3 regions of the Oxobacter pfennigii genome follow, and region 2 is predicted to be linked to each of the others. Evidence: riboswitches for the same ligand, from Rfam matches in the RefSeq annotation. Region 2 holds a riboswitch; each other region holds the start of a gene.
The links. A riboswitch is a leader RNA that binds a small molecule or an ion and turns the genes downstream of it on or off. The one in region 2 is predicted to bind cyclic di-AMP.

Region 1 (5,576 bases), on a different contig from region 2:
CATTGAAACCATCGATAACGCACTTTAATTTACTTAAGGAGGAACAGTATAACCCTTGCTCCTAAGAAATTAGACAAAGTCTTTTAAAGCAGTGAACTTCACTGCTTTTTTCATGCTATAATTAAAATATAAGTATTTTGAATACAATACCAATATAAACGAAAGGGGATAGATATGAAGAAAATTGCCTTAATATTCAATGGCGGCACTATTACAATGAAGGTGGACGAAAGGATAAAAGCTGCGGTACCTACCTTATCCGGTGAGGAAATAGTGGCAATGATTACCGGCATTGAAGAATTTGCGAAAATTGAAATAGATACATTTTCAAATTTGCCGGGACCTCATATTACCCCTGAAAAAATGCTGGAGCTTTCAAAATATGTGCAGAAGGTTTTAGACAGAAAAGAAATAGATGGTGTTGTTATAACCCATGGCACTGATACCCTGGAAGAAACAGCTTATTTTTTAGACCTGACAATAAAGAGCCATAAGCCCGTCGTTGTAACCGGTTCCATGCGAAACAGCTCGGAGCTTGGCTATGACGGTCCGGCCAATTTGTCGGCTTCCATATGTACGGCAATAGCAGATGAGGCAAATAACAGGGGAGTACTGGTAGTTTTAAACGGCGAGGTTAACTGTGCCAGTGAGGTTACAAAAACAAATACCATGAGTCTTGATACATTTAAAAGCCCGGAGTTCGGGCCCATAGGCATAGTGGATAATAACGAGGCTCTTTTTTTTAGAAACAGGATTAACAGGCACAATATAGAAATACGGTCTTTAGAAACAAGGGTGGAGCTTATAAAATGCGCGGCGGGTATGGATACCAAATTCATCGATTACTGCATCGAGAAGGGAAGCCGGGGAATTGTAATTGAAGCATTAGGCAGAGGGAACTTGCCGCCACAAATGGCCAAGGGTGTAAAGGGCGCTATAGATAAAGGAATAGCCGTTGTGATGGTATCCCGCTGCTTTGAAGGAAGGGTTTTAGCAACCTATGGCTATGAGGGAGGCGGAAAGGAATTAAAGGATATGGGAGTTATTTTCGGTGAATATCTACCCGGCCAAAAAGCCCGCATAAAGCTTATGATTGCTCTAAGCTATACCGATAATATAGAAGACATAAGAAAGATATTTGAAAAGTAATTGGAGGTTTAATATGAACAGTATAATTAAAAAAATGGAAGGTAAAAAAACAGTCATAGGTCCTTTTGCTGCTGTTTGCGCCACTGAAACAATTGAAATGCTGGGTTTGGCGGGTTTTGATTTTTGCATAGTAGACGGAGAACATGGGCCGGGAACGTTTTTAACCCTTCAGAATGCTTGTATTGCAGGGGATAATAAGGATCTTGACATATCAATAGTTTATAGGGTGCCTGAAAACACTAACGCAGCTATTGGACATGCATTAGACATTGGGGCGGCCGGGGTGGTAGTTCCCCATGTAGATGATGTGGAGTCGGCAAAAAGGGCGGTTAAGGCAGCAAAATTTTATCCACTAGGGGATAGGGGAATGCATGGGGTGGTAAGAGCCGCAAGATACGGAAACATAAATATGGATGAATACATAAAAAAGTCAAATGAAGATACCATGCTCATGATCCAAATAGAAGGAATGGAAGGCTATAATAATCTGGATGATATCTTAGAAGTTAAAGGTATTGATGGTATATTCATAGGACCATATGATCTTTCCCAATCCATGGGAGTACCTGGGCAGGTAAACCATCCGGAAGTCATTGAGAGGATAGAAGAGATTATTGAAAGGATAAAAGCTAAAAAAGAAGATATGTTCATCGGAATTTTCACAACGGATGTTGAATCATCAAAAAAATGGGCGGACATGGGAGTTCAGTTTATTGCATATCAGATTGATACAATGATATTTTCGGCTGCTGCCAAAGCTGCAGTAAATAGTCTGAGAGACAAAATAAAGTAATGTCACCCCCATAAATTACCGCAGTCTTAGTCCTTGAAAGAGGGTAAGGGCGGTGTTATAATATGAGTGAACAAACAAAGAGCATAAAGTCTTCCTGAGGTGCTCGAGTAACCTTGTATGTTCAACCGACAGAATGAATACGGGAGTTCGGAGTTTTGTATATTATGTCACGCCTGCTTGTACAGGAAGACAGAGGATATGAACAGGACACCCACCTGCTGTAAGGCGGGTATGAACATGCAGGAAATCGGCATCATGGGACTAAAAGGTATATAGAACCTTACCTTATGGGTAAGGTTTTTTTTATTTTCTGAGAAATCCTTAATATATAAAAAATTATGAATAGAAACATTAAGCATCAAATATATTTAGAATGAAATGGCAAACTTAAGTTATGTAGAATGGATGTTGCCAATACATATATTTGGAGGGAGGATTTTATGAAGCTTGATCTGTTTGATTGGCTGGCACTTATTTTAGTAGTTATAGGAGCTATTAACTGGGGACTTTTAGGATTGCTTAATGTGGATTTGGTTGCGCTTATCTTCGGAGGGCAGATGGAATTTGTGAGCAAGGTAATATACAGCATTATTGGACTTGCCGGGGCTTATATGATTTATATGCTTACCAAGCTAAAGAGAGCGTAAAAAATCCCATCTTAAAACTCCGGTTTTGAGATGGGATTTTTTAACGGTATCTATCTGACAGGCTTGCGCTCTTTAAACAGCAATGAAATGGAATAAACTCCGGCGGCTCCTATAAGAGTATATAGAGCTCTGCTTATAATTGAGCCCTGGTCTCCGAAAAGGGCGGACGCAAGGTCAAACTGAAATAAACCAATTAAGCCGTAGTTCACCGCCCCAATTATCATTAATATTAACGCCAATCTATCCATTTGCTCACTCCTTAGTGCTTATTTGTTTACTCATTGCAATGTCTACATTATATTTTGCATTAGTTTTTAATTATATGCATTTCTGTTTTAGGCTATAAGCTGCAATAGAATGATTGGAAAATTATTGTTAGCTATATTTGGTATGACACAATATTTAAGAGGATAATTGGACATGCGTGTGTTATGAGCCTGTCTTTTAAAAACATCAAAGGTCATGAAAGATATAACCACAAAAACGGCTTTGCCCCAAATCCCTTTTTTTTATATAATGTCCATAGCCTTAAAATAAGTTAGGGCCAGCTTGCTAATACATTTACGCTGAATCCCGCATTGCGGGTACGGAGGAACCAGTTTTGGGGTTAATCGGCATTAATATTTAAGCTTGTATTAATGCAGTAGGGAACCTTTCATCCCGAACCCGTCAGCTAACTTCGGAAGCAAATAGAAAGGGGAAACACAAATGAACATAATAAAAAAGGCGTCAATGTCCATGATGATTGCATTGGCATTGACGGCACCTGTGCTGTTTAATGGGCATGCATTTGCTGCATCAACTTTGGCAGTTAAAAGCACAGGGGCGGAAGTCTTAAAGCTTCAGGAGAATCTTAAGGCATTGGGGTACTTTAACGGAAGCAATCCTACAGGAAATTACGGAACCCTGACAAGATTTTCAGTAATGAAATTTCAGGCAGCCAACGGTTTAAGCACTGACGGTATTGCAGGGCCGGCAACATTATCCAAAGTTGATACACTAATTGGCGGAAAGTCACAAGACCTGTATACCGTAAATGAAGGGGATACTCTGTGGATTATATCCCAAAAATATGGGACAACCTCTGACAGGCTCAAAATTATAAATTCTTTAGCTGGTGATACAATTTATCCTGGTCAGAAATTAAGTACTTTAGATGAGGCAAAGACAGTATCTGAGGCAGCTTCAGTAACTGCAGAAGTCTCAGAGGAAAATATTTACTGGCTGGCAAGAATAATAGAGTCCGAAGCTTCAGGAGAACCATATTTAGGAAAGGTAGCCGTAGGAAATGTTATTTTAAACAGAATGGAATCAAAGGACTTCCCTGATACAATAAAAGAAGTTATCTTTGATGACTACAAGGGTATACCTCAGTTCAGCCCTGTAGCAGACGGAACCATATACAATACTCCAGGTACCGACAGTATCAAGGCCGCAAAAGAAGCATTAAGCGGTTCAAGACCAGTAGGAAATGCCACGTATTTCTTTAATCCTGACAAGTCGGCGGGAGAGTGGATAGTAAAGAATAAAACATATCTTACAAGAATCGGAGAACATGTGTTTTATCAATAATAAATAAAGCTCCCTTATTAAGGGAGCTTTATTTATTATTGATATTATCTTTATAAAGGCTTTTGACATGTGTAAAATATAATTATCTTGGAATTATACATCGGGGGTATTGTTGATGAAGGTTCTTTTTATAATAAATCCCGCTGCCGGAAAAGGCAGGGCGTTAAAGGAAGCTCCTGTTATTAAAGCAGTGATGGAAAAGTGGGAAAAAATAGAATATGATATAGCATATACCGAAAGAATAGGACATGCTGTTGATATTGCAAAAGCCGGTTGTAAAAATGGATATAAAATAATTTTCGCCGTAGGAGGGGACGGGACGGTAAATGAGGTGGTAAACGGTACTGCAAATACAAATACTGCCCTTGCCATACTGCCCTACGGTTCCGGAAATGACTTTTTTCGCAGCCTTGGAATAAAGGGAGATACGGAAAAAATAATAAACGACACCTTAAATGGACAAATAAAAAATATGGATATAGGTATTGTGAATGGCAGGTATTTTATCAATATTTCAAGCGTAGGATTTGATGCAGAGGTGGTATTGGCCACAAACAAAGCAAAAAAATTCCTTTCAGGAAGCATAGCTTATATTGCAGCACTCATAACAACTATATTTAAAAGAAAATCCGAAAATATAAAGATGCTTATTGACGAAGGGGAAGTTGAAAAAAAGGTTCTACTGGCTGCCGTAGCAAACGGAAGGTTTTATGGCGGAGGGATGGAGGCAGCGCCATATGCAGTCTTAGATGATGGACTATTTGATATTTGTTTTATAGAAAATATGCCTAAATTTAAAATGCTGGTATTATTTCCTCAGTTTATGAAAGGAAAACATGAAAAATTTAAGGAAGTTAAATTTTACAGGTCAAAAAAGGTATATATAGAATGTGACAGACCGCTGCCGTTAAATATCGACGGAGAAGTATACAAAGAGAAAAGCATCCGCTTTGAGATAATAAATAAAGGTTTTCTTTTGGCTGCGCCGTTACAGGAAGCCATGTCTTCTGTTATGGATTAAAATAATTTTCCGGTTAATCTGGTCCTTTTAAAATATACATAAAAAATACGCCAAAGATCTAGTCCCCGGCGTAATAAATTTAATTACTGCTTTCATCTGAGGTTTTGCATTCGGGACAAATTCCATAAAAGTAAACTTTACTTGACAATACTGTGTATTCTGTGTGTTTCTTTACAGCTTCATTAATATGGGACAAATCAGCATCTTCAATATCATCGACTTTTCCGCATTTATTGCAAACAATATGGGAATGGGGTTGAGTATTGGAATCATATCTGAAATTTCCCTCACCTACGTTAAGCTCCATTACAAGTCCGATTTCCTCGAGAGTTTTCAGTGTTTTATAAACTGTTGCCAAACTCATGGTTGGATATTGTTCCTTTATGGTATTGTA
Region 2 (5,576 bases):
AGCGCCATACCGTTTATGGGTATGTTTTGATTTATGGTAAGAACATTTGCCTGGCTTTCGGCGATAGTCTCCAATATGTTTGATAAGACTCCGGGAACATGCTGAACATTAAGTGAGAAGGTGACTATTTTTGCCCTTTTGTTTTCATAAAACTCGAAAACGCTGTCCTTGTACTTATAATATGTACTCCTGCTTATATCCACATTTTTGCATGCCGTGTTTATGGACATCTTCATATCCGTTTCCAGAAGCTTTTTTACTTCTACTACTTTTTTGAAAACCTCCGGCAGTACAGAGCCTTCTATTATATAATACTTGAGCTCCATTACATCACTCCCTCATTTTTATCATTCTGTTGTTTATGGTGACAGCTCCTATAATATATTCAAAGTATCTGTTGGACATTTTTTTGTTTAGAAATTTGTTCAAGGCTATGTCGCTTAAATCATAGGAATATACCGATTGCCTGAAGCTGTCCAAACCGGTGCACAGGGGCTCTCTAGTACACAGGATCTCAGGCTGTACAATGCGTCCTTTATATTCGGGGCGGCTTTTTTCGGATTTTACCACATAGCTATTATACCTCTCTTGGCTAAATTTAGAAATAATAGAATTTGCTTCTGTGTCTGTGTCAAATATCTGGTTTAAGTTTCTGCGGAATATATTCGAATACTCTATAAGCCTTTCAATGCTGTCTCTTTGCCAAGGGTTATCCTTGTTGGTATAGGCTTCACAGCTATGAGAAATTATTTTTACAGGAACAATGGAAATATCATCTGCCTGCGAAAGAACATCTGCCTCTATAACTAAAAATTCAGTGTTGTATTTTTCGAAATAGCCCTTGGCCTTTATATCTGCCTGCAGCTTCATTAACACTCTGTCATTTAAGACTATTTCTTCCCTATATATAGAATAAGCCATAGCCGGACTGTCTCCTTTAAAATATCCGGCGGCACACAATTCGTCCCTGCAGATTATCATAATAATGCTTTCACTTGAAAATCTGGGTTCTATTATTACCTTGTCAAAGCTTCTTTCCTTGTAATACTTCATTGAGTTTTGAAGCTGGCTTTCCAAGCTTTCATTATTTATGGAAGGCAAAATCGGCGGAATATATATTATCCATTTGATAATATCTTCTTTTGCTCTTAAAGTATCAACGGTATTTCTCAATTCTGCAAAATCAATTTTGATTTTGTGATCGTGTCTGTCTCTTAAACTCAAAGATTCTTTATAATCATCAAGTTTAATCTCCCGTTCCATCTCCTTTTGTTGCCTGCCTCCACGGTAATAGGTTCCCTGGGATTGGACTGAGACGAGCCCCTTTTCGGGATATCTCAAGGCAGTCAGGCTTCCTCCCATGCTAGCGCCCTGGTCGATATTTATGGTATTATTGACAAAAACCGCCTTGGAAACGGGAGTATGTCCGTAAACTATCATAGGTTTTCCGTAATAATTCGCTGCCCAATCACCTCTTATAGGAAGCCCTTTATCGTCAACTTCCCCCGTCACATCGCCGTACAGTACAAAATCAATTATTTTTTTTGACAGCTTTCCAATCATTTCTTCCTTTATTCCTGCATGGGCTACAACAAGATTGCCATTGTCCAGCATCAAATAAAGAGGAGAATTTTCATATAGCTCCAAAAAATCATTTTTAATTTTCTTTGCTTCGCTTTTTTCAAGCTTTTCGTATTCCTTGACCGTAGTTTCCAATCCATTCTTTATCTGCACCTTGCTGCCTTTTAAGTATCTGTAAAATTTATTGCAGTGATTTCCGGGTATATAAAGGGCATTTCCCGAATTGACCATATTGATGACGGTCCTTATAGTATCCATTGTCCTTGGTCCTCTGTCCACGATATCACCTGCGAATACAACCTTTCTTCCGTCAGGATGGCTGTATTTGAATCCATTTTTTCTGTAACCAAGTTTGTCTAGGAGCATTTCAAGCTCGGTACAGCAGCCGTGAACATCGGAAATTATATCAAACAAAGCTTTATCTTCAGTTTCTATATTATAGGAAACAATTTCATGTTTGAAATCATCGGCATCATTCTCATTCAGTACGATCACTTTGTCAAATCCCTCGTTTTCAACAGATTTTAAAGATTTAAGAAAAGCAGCATATTGTTTTTCTATAACATAACGCGACACCTTTCTTTGTCTTAAATTATTTCTTTCAATGGCAATTTCAGTGGATATATCAAATGCCAAGAGAATAGAATAATAATTATTGTCCTCTGCCAGGTCTAAAAGCTTTCTTCTTGCCTCGTGAGATACTGCCGTCGAGTCTGCAACCACTAATTTTTTAAGGTTCATTCTCTTTTTTATAATGTAATAAAAAAGTTCAAAGGCCTCTTTTGATACTTCCATATTCTCTTCATCATCGGAAACCAGAGCCCTGCATCTGTCAGAAGATACAACTTCAGTATCCTTGAAATTTTTAAGCGCAAAAGTAGACTTACCGCATCCGGCAATGCCGCAAAGCACAATAAGGGAGGTTGCAGGAATCTCAATCTTCATATTGCTCCACCTTTCACATAATACTTACCGTGAATTTCGGCCATTGCCCGGAGTAATTCTAAAATTACAGCTTATATAATAATTCTACGTCAGTTAGGTTAATTTCATCCATATTATATGAACAACATAATTCAAAAATAAAAAATATAAAAGTCTTTTTCGAATATTTTTCTTAAAAAGACACATATTAAGAATAAGCCGAAGTTTAATAAAACACGGGGGAACCAAATTTGGGGTGAATCGCGAAAGCGTAGGTTATGCCTTTACCGAACCCGTCAGCTAACCTCGTAGGCAAAAGGGGGTATACACATGAAAAAAAGAGTATTTTTACTCGTTGTTGCAGTGCTAATCGGATTAGGATCAGGCAGTGCATTTTGCAGGGATTCAAAGGACGATGACAGCACCTTCATCAAAATATTCACGCCATATCATAATATGAAAAGTGTCAATGTTCCTTCTGAAAATTCTTTGTCCGTTACAGCCTTTAAAAGCAATGAATCAAATAATTTCAAGTATGAACTTACAGATGATGAAGTTGAGCTTATTGCGAAGGTTGTATATGCTGAAAGCAAAGGTGAACCCTTCATTGGAAAAATAGCTGTTGCCTCTGTTATAATCAACAGGCTGTCGCATCCTGAATTCCCCAAGACTATTAAAGATGTTATATACGAAAAAAATGCTTTTTCCTGTCTGGATGAAAGGTATATGGATATAAATCCGGATGCTGAATCCTATATGGCAGTGGATGAGGCACTAAGGGGAAATGACCCTACAGATGATGCAATTTTCTATTATAATCCGAAATCTGCGACAAGTACTTGGATGAAAAATGCCACTAAAAATAAACCAACAACAATAGGCAGACATGTGTTCTTCAAATAAAAAACAAAAGCCGTATTAATTTACGGCTTTTGTTTTTTATTACGAAGTAACAAGGTTTCCGGGACCCGCTAGCAATCTTTGATTGCTATTAGCGGGTGGGGTTCTTATTTTTTTTAAAAAGCTATACGCTTATTTCCTTGCCCTTCAAATCCCTGGCATAGTAAAACAAATACTGCTGGGCAAAACCCGCTAATTTTTTAAACTTCTCCTGTCCGAATTTTTCTATTTTAGGCAGGCTGACATCTGGAGCAAGATAAAAATGCTGCATAACCCTTTTTACCCACACATCAACAGGGAAAGCCTCATAATAATACATTGAAAAAAGCAATATGCAGTCAGACACCTTAGGCCCTACCCCGGGAAGCTTCATGAGCTCATTTCTGGCTTCAGCATAAGTAAGGTTTTTCAAATTATATAGGTCTATCTCTTTGTTAATTACCATTTCCACAGTCTTTTTTATATATTTTGCCCGAAAGCCTGTATGGCAGCTTTCAAAATCCTCAACAGATGCATCTTTTAAATCTTGAGGGGAAGGAAAGGAATGATAAGTATTTCCTTTATATACAACAGGCTTTCCCCACTTTTCGGATATTTCTTTTATGGCTCTTTTAATCATGGGTATCCTGTTATTTGCAGATATAATGAATGAAATCAAAGTCTCCCATTCGTCCTGTTTTAAAATTCTTATGCCTTCTCCGAAGCCAATGGCTTCTTTTAGAGTATCATCCTCTGAAAGCTCGTTTTTGATTTTTCCATAATCCCTTCCCATATCGAAATAATCATACCAGAGACCATCAAATTCCTTCTTATCCGTATTATCCAATACAAGGGTTTGTCCATCTTTTTTCACATTAATTACTCTTCCCTGTACGACGCCGGTATAGCTTCCGTCACCTTCTTCATACCACCTGAAGCACTGGCCGCAATCAAATACATGTTTAGGCTCAAAATCCCGAATATTCTCTATGATAACTTTCCCGCCATCTTCCATAATTCTATTGTTCAAAGTAGTTCCACCTCCTTAGCCGATATAAATACATATATATTATTAAAACATAAAACCTGGCCTTACGCCAGGTTTTTAGTTATTTCAACAAAGTTTCAACAGCATTTTTAAAATCATCTCTTGATAAAAGGCCTACTGAGCCCTTTGGAGTTTCACCGCTTTTAAAATAAGCAACCGTAGGTATGCTTCTTATGCCGTATTCCATGGAAGTCTTGGGATTTGCGTCGGTATCAAGCTTGCAGAACTTTACTTTACCTTCGTATTCGGCAGCTACTTCTTCAAAAATCGGTGCAAACATTTTGCAAGGACCGCACCATGTAGCCCAAAAATCCACTACTACCGGAATATTCGATTCCAATACTTCCTGATGAAAACTATCATCTGATAAAACTACAATATTCTTTCCTGCCATATTATCTACCTCCTGAAATTTCTGATATACTCAATAATTTTTAAACCTGCAATTGCTCCCTGGCCTACTGAGACAGATACCTGTTTTATGGTGCCGGCACAATCTCCTGCAGCATACAGGCCCTTTAGATTGGTCTTTTGTTCGTCATCGACTTCTACTGTCCCGTCTTTTATTATAACACCGAGTTTCCTTGCAAAATCAACGGAAGACGCAGTGCCATAAGCAATAAATACAGCATCGAATTTTTCCTCATTACCGTCCTCAAATATAATGCTTTCCAAAAATTCTCCGCCATTTAATGATTTGAGCTTCCCTTCAAAAATCTTTACACCTTCAAAATCTACAGTCTTTTTGTTTCCGTTGGTCAAAAGGGTAATATCTTCAGTGAAATGCTTCATTTCTTCCAATTCGTTTTTGGCATATTCATTATATCCTAAGATAGCTACCTTTTTTCCTTTGTAAAAAAATCCGTCACAGGTGGTGCAATAATGGATACCTTTACCTTCAAACTTATCGATATTTTCAATGATTATGCTTTTCTTTTGCGAACCGGTGGCAAGAAGCACAGCATTTGAATGGTAAGTACCCTTCCCTGTTTTTACTGTATATTTATCGACGTAATCAAATTCCAGAGCTATAACCTGATCCTCTATAATGCCGGTGCCCAGCCTTTTAGCCTGATTTTCACCCTGTTTAAGCAATTCACTTCCGCTTATGCCGTTTTCAAAGCCAAAATAATTATCAATAAGA
Region 3 (5,576 bases), on a different contig from region 2:
GATGACCTGCCGCAAAAACTTGCAGAAGTATATGAAACAGCTCCGGGTGTGGACGTTCATGCCATCAGCTGTGTGACGGGAGAAGGCATTGATGATATTAAAAAATATATATCAAAGGGAAAGACTGCAGCGTTATTAGGTTCTTCCGGTGTCGGCAAATCAACTCTCACAAACCTATTAGCTGGGGCTGAATTGTTAAAAACCAGCGAGGTAAGGGAGAAAGACTCAAGAGGCAGGCATACTACAACACACAGGGAACTTATATTGCTGCCCCAAGGCGGGCTTATAATGGACACTCCCGGAATGAGGACTCTGCTTTTATGGGAAGCAGATACGGGCATGGAGATGATGTTTGGCGATGTGGAAGAGCTGACAAAAAAATGCCGCTTTTATGACTGCAGGCATGAAAATGAACCGGGCTGTGCCGTAAAAGAAGCTTTAGAAAGCGGAAGTCTGGAGAATACAAAATGGGAAGCGTGGGTAAAGCTGCAAAAAGAGCAGGAATACCTTGAAGCCAAAAAACAGGGCAAACTAAGACAGCGTGAGAAAAAATGGGCTAAACAGATAGCAAGTATCAAGACTGATTCCTATTAAGAGGCTTAATAAGATAAGAACCCCGCCAGCTATAGCATCATAGATAGCTGGCGGGTCCAGGGAACCTTGTTGTTGCACAATAAAAAAACAGCAAAGTCACTTATTTGACTCTGCTGTTTTTTATATGGAGGTTAAGAAGTCAACAGCATCCTTTGCAGTTTGCACATGAATCACAGATTTTCTTTACAAAATGCCTGACTGAAAATGAATGAGTTGATAAGGAAAATTCATTTTCAGAGTTATCGTTAAATGTAACTTTTCCATTTGAAAAACTGATTTTTAAAGGAACTGTATCCATCACATCAAAATTAATGTAATCCCGCCTGCTGCCTGGCTCGAAGATGAATTTATTGCCGTTAATATCAGTAATTTCTATAATATCCGTTGATGTTGTAAGGGTTTTTATACTGCCATTCTCATAGAAGGACAAAGAGTTTGAATCTGCGTTTATTCCAACTGCATCTTTATCATATGCAGCAATTACGCCTATGGGAGTATCAGTTAAAATCGGATTATTTGGCTCACAGGATTTAAGGCTTCCGTTTTCATACAATGATATGCCAATGCGTGTATCTACGATTGCTGCCGGTGAACTTATACTCGCTGTTTCTTTAGGCCAGAGCGTAAGGCTTTTTATCTCTCCTGACGGATAAAAGAAAATACCTATGATTTTGTTTTTTATGATCCCGAAGGAAAAGACAAATTCAAAATCCTGAGCCAGGCTGTATTCGTTTTCTTCTGTCCAATAGCCTGTTATTTCTCCGTTCAGCGGAAAGATTCTCTTTATACTTTCATCTTCATAAAAGGTTACATATTCAGCCGGAATAAGGCCGTAGTCCGTTTTTATAGCCGTCTGTTCCTGGAGGGATAAGGATTTTAAATTCCCGTTTTTATAAAAGGACAGAGAACTTGTATTTTTTCTTCTGGCTTCATCATCCACATACTGAGGAACGAATTTTCCAAAAGGAGTTTCAATCTCGTTAAGTTCATCTATCGTACATTCTTTGATGCCTCCGTTTTCATAAGTTTCTAAATGGGTTATTCCCTTTAAAGTGCCGTACTTGATATTTATTTTATTCATATTAGCCTCCTTCTTAATGTTTTATTCTGCTGCATTGCAGGTTTTGGGACGAACAATAATTTTATACTCATTGTTTTCTCTGCTGATTATATTGCCTTTAAGGTTGAGCCTTTCAAATTCTATTTCAAACCATTGGGGTACATGGCTGCATATAATCTCCAGTTCATAAAATCGTGTGTTTTTCAAAAAAGGCAGCAGCGCCTGTTTTGAAGAAACATTGGATTTTATATTCTGAAGCGGCTTTAGATCCATGAAATAATATCCATTCTGGTTTGCCTCAACAGGGTATGGTATGGGAGGGAATTTTGCTTCACATGGGGATTCTGAACTTTCAGCTTCGGTCTCTTTCCCCTGTATATAATCTAAAAAATCCGCAGGTTTGCCCTCAAATTCCCAGGAATTGAATCCTTTCATTTCAAGGATGTTATAAACAAGCCCGTTTACTTTTTCACCTACAAATACCCTGCAGTCACCAAGCTCGTCAATTATGGCGGAAATCTGATCCCTGATGGATCTAAGCCCTGACGAGCTGTCAAGGTAAAAGAGGATTTCTTTTAATACTGTCCATTTACCCCGTACCCTTTTATAAATCTTTATAATGCCTTTATCATCTACAGACGATGTATCTCCGTTCTTATCCAATAAAACTGCAATTTCAATATTCTTTTTCATTCTCATCATCCTCTCTTTCTTCATAATAATCCTTGTAAATTAAATAATTAAATGCAAAAAAGGTACAATGTAAGCAAACATTGCACCTTTGCAAAAATTCCTTATTAACCCTTGAAATATATAATTTTTACTGCCCCTAAGAATGTTTTTAGTATTATAGCAAAAAAAATATTTATTTGCAATGTACATCGCAGCCAAAATTTACGATATAAAAGAAGTGCTCCAAAATATCAGAGCACTTGTAATGTTAGTTTATGATTCTTCTCGCAGTCATGTAATTGCGATTATAATAATCTTCCGATAAACTGCTGTAGCGTACTTTGCCGCCATAGCCTGAGGCTGCATGAATAAATGTGCTGTCTCCTATGTATATGCCTACATGAGTGATGTTGTTATGGCCTCCGTTGGTATCGAAAAATACCAAATCGCCCATTTGAAGCTGTGACCTTTCAATGATTGTACCCTGATAGGCTTGTGTGGAGGCTGTACGGTTTAAGCTTATCCCGTTGTTTTTAAATACGAACTGGGTAAAACCGGAGCAGTCAAAACCCCGCTCGGACGAACCGCCGTAAACATATTTTATGCCCAAGTATTTTTCGGCAGTTCCAATTATCTGCTGTGCTTTTGTTACAGTTTCGGCAGCCGGTGTTACAGCTGCAGCCGGTACTTCAGGCGCAATTATTGCATCAGAGCCCCTGGAACTTAAATCAATTGATGGGATTGTATCCAGTAAGACGTATTCACCCGCAACCCAGCCTGTAATACCGTCAAAAGTTACCTTGTGCCAGTTGCCTGAGGTTTCTTCAATAGTGAGTTTTGTCCCGGGATACAGCTTGCCTATGACGGGATAATCAGTGCCCGGTGACTGGCGCAAATTGAGATATCCGGTGCAATTAACCGTGCCTGTGGTGCTTTGGGCATAGGCAGTAGCAGAGAGAAAAGCAAACATAACAAGCATTGTTGAAACAAACACTGCGAATTTAAGCCGTTTCATTCTATCCTCCTATTTTTAGCTTCCGAAGTTAGCTGACGGGTGCGGGCAAAGAGGCGTCCCTACCATACAAAGATGGATTAACCCCAATTTTGGTTTCTCCGTACTCCCTGAAAAGGAGATTCAGCTTTTTTTGTGCGGTGCATATTTTGACAGGTTGTCCTACTTTTAGCATTAAAGGTTGTCCAAAATATGCTGCACAAAATTATGATAGAACTTTTGTCGCCTAATGTCAATTCTGTTATGTTTATCATCTCTATTGTCTGAACCTTAAACCTAGGCAACAAGTGGCATTTCGGAACAATGTTAACTTTTTGTGACAAAAAAAGAGTAAGAAACAACATTTTCCCTCTCTGGCCTGACCACGATATTGGTTGAATTAATTTATACCTGGACGGGTTTAGATATCTTCACGTCACAAGGAACCGTTTGTAATGTGCAGAATCGTTCAGCGTATTTGCAAGTCAGTCTAAGCATAGGACGCATCTCGGATATGCGATGCTGGCTTGATGCATAGAAAATATAAGGTGAATTATCTTTGCCCATAAGTAGAAATCCGTTGTTTTCCAAAGTATCATTGCTCCAGTCCTGTACAATTTGTGTGACGTCGATTTCGGTATAACTGCGTCTGTATGAGTTTTCAAAAGTTACACATCGACTCAAATCTACAGCTGGCGGTGTATGCATACAACCGCAGACGTTGAAAACTTCGAGCAATGGATACAGGGTGTAGTGAGCTTTGGTATTTTTCTTACTTGTAACTTTCCCCATATTGCATGTATCATACGGAAGTTTAAAAAGAATCAATTTGGCTTTTAGTAAAACGCACTTGCATAACCAGAGGGGCCAATTGAAAAACAAATAGATTATTTTTTCATAGCCCAATAACAGAGATTGCTTTGGCTTCTCCCGATAGAAGCTGTCTGTGGAATAATTAAATGCCGATTGAGGACGTAAATCTATTACACTCACTGTTCTCACCCCTTACATAATATGCAGTGCTTTGACATGTGCGACTGTACAACTTTTGAAAATCCTGGCATATACTGTAACTGTAAAAGAAAGCTAGTTATCTTTTTATACAGAATAACCGCAAGGAGGCTTATTCATGGCTATTGTTAATGTTGCTGCAAACGTGACAGCATTATCTGAAAATTCACCTTATAGTGTTGTAGAACTCATATTTAATTATGAAGGCACTACGGTTCAAAACGGAACTGTAATTTACTACAGCGCTCATCTTTCGGATGGGACTAATTCTGAGGATGTCGTGTTCCCGTTTACGATAACTGCCGGAACGGAAATACCAGCTACAGGAAATTTTGCATATACACCCGGAGTAACTTTTATATCGGAGATCAATGCTACAGAAGGAAAAATCTATTATACTGCATAAGTAACATGAAAGAAATTGGTGAAATGAACTGCTCCCTGTCAAGTCAACGTAATTAAGTTAAGCATTGGATGAGACACCCATTATTACGAAAACGATGAACTTACTTAAGCAAGTTCACCGTTTTCGTATTACAATGCTCTAATATATGGTAAAAAAGGCTGCCGCCCAATAAGTTATTCAACCACTAAAGCGGCAGCCTGAATTTTTTGAATGATATTTTTTTATTGTTAGTTTAATTTTCTTTTTTCATTCTCAGGAAAATTTTAACTATTTCATTTACAACAAGGGGAACTATGGATAATAATCCAACGGTAATCCAGTCGCCGGAAGTTAGGTTAAACACCTTGAATACCTCTCTTAAGAAGGGCACTGTTATAACTACATCCTGAAGGAGTATGCCTATTACGATAGATATCAGAAGGAACTTGTTTGTGAACCAGCCAACCTGGAATATGGACTTTCTTGTGCTTCTCATGTTAAGGGAATGCACAAGCTGGGATACGCTAAGTACCACAAAGGCCATGGTCTGGGCATGAGTCAGTGCTTCTTCGGATATATTATCCGGGAATATGGGGAACAGGGATGTTGCTCCTGAATATACCCTTGCACCTATTATGAATGCTGCCAGTGTTAAAATACCTATGAGTATACCGTTTAATATAAGGCTAATGCCTGCACCGCCTGAAAACAGGCTATGCTTTGGATTACGGGGCTTTTCTTCCATTATGTTAGGATCTCCAGGGTCGACACCTAGAGATAATGCCGGCAGCGTATCCGTTACCAGGTTAACCCACAGAATGTGTATGGGTTTTAAAGGGGAAGCCCATCCAAACAGTATGGCA

Region 1: another riboswitch for cyclic di-AMP. It lies ahead of OXPF_RS20130 (cell wall hydrolase); the one in region 2 lies ahead of OXPF_RS01815 (cell wall hydrolase).
Region 3: another riboswitch for cyclic di-AMP. It lies ahead of OXPF_RS20860 (C40 family peptidase); the one in region 2 lies ahead of OXPF_RS01815 (cell wall hydrolase).

Annotation. Positions count from the first base shown of each region.
Region 1 is NZ_LKET01000068.1:136,181-141,756, reverse strand. Features, by position in the region: gene OXPF_RS20155 (M15 family metallopeptidase) at 1-28, shown strand, start outside; gene OXPF_RS20150 (asparaginase) at 175-1,149, shown strand; gene OXPF_RS20145 (HpcH/HpaI aldolase family protein) at 1,163-1,942, shown strand; RNA gene ssrS (6S RNA) at 2,031-2,208, shown strand; gene OXPF_RS20140 (DUF378 domain-containing protein) at 2,383-2,589, shown strand; gene OXPF_RS20135 (DUF378 domain-containing protein) at 2,640-2,837, opposite strand; cyclic di-AMP (ydaO/yuaA leader) riboswitch at 3,144-3,293, shown strand; gene OXPF_RS20130 (cell wall hydrolase) at 3,298-4,161, shown strand; gene OXPF_RS20125 (diacylglycerol/lipid kinase family protein) at 4,277-5,182, shown strand; gene perR (transcriptional regulator PerR) at 5,262-5,576, opposite strand, start outside.
Region 2 is NZ_LKET01000016.1:31,142-36,717, reverse strand. Features, by position in the region: gene OXPF_RS01825 (ACT domain-containing protein) at 1-326, opposite strand, end outside; gene OXPF_RS01820 (AAA family ATPase) at 331-2,526, opposite strand; cyclic di-AMP (ydaO/yuaA leader) riboswitch at 2,713-2,835, shown strand; gene OXPF_RS01815 (cell wall hydrolase) at 2,836-3,408, shown strand; gene OXPF_RS01810 (DNA-3-methyladenine glycosylase family protein) at 3,530-4,399, opposite strand; gene trxA (thioredoxin) at 4,494-4,826, opposite strand; gene OXPF_RS01800 (NAD(P)/FAD-dependent oxidoreductase) at 4,832-5,576, opposite strand, start outside.
Region 3 is NZ_LKET01000068.1:299,453-305,028, reverse strand. Features, by position in the region: gene rsgA (ribosome small subunit-dependent GTPase A) at 1-594, shown strand, start outside; gene OXPF_RS20870 (hypothetical protein) at 734-1,675, opposite strand; gene anfO (Fe-only nitrogenase accessory protein AnfO) at 1,697-2,347, opposite strand; gene OXPF_RS20860 (C40 family peptidase) at 2,595-3,341, opposite strand; cyclic di-AMP (ydaO/yuaA leader) riboswitch at 3,343-3,477, opposite strand; gene OXPF_RS20850 (DNRLRE domain-containing protein) at 3,723-4,319, opposite strand; gene OXPF_RS20845 (hypothetical protein) at 4,447-4,734, shown strand; gene OXPF_RS20840 (cation-translocating P-type ATPase) at 4,967-5,576, opposite strand, start outside.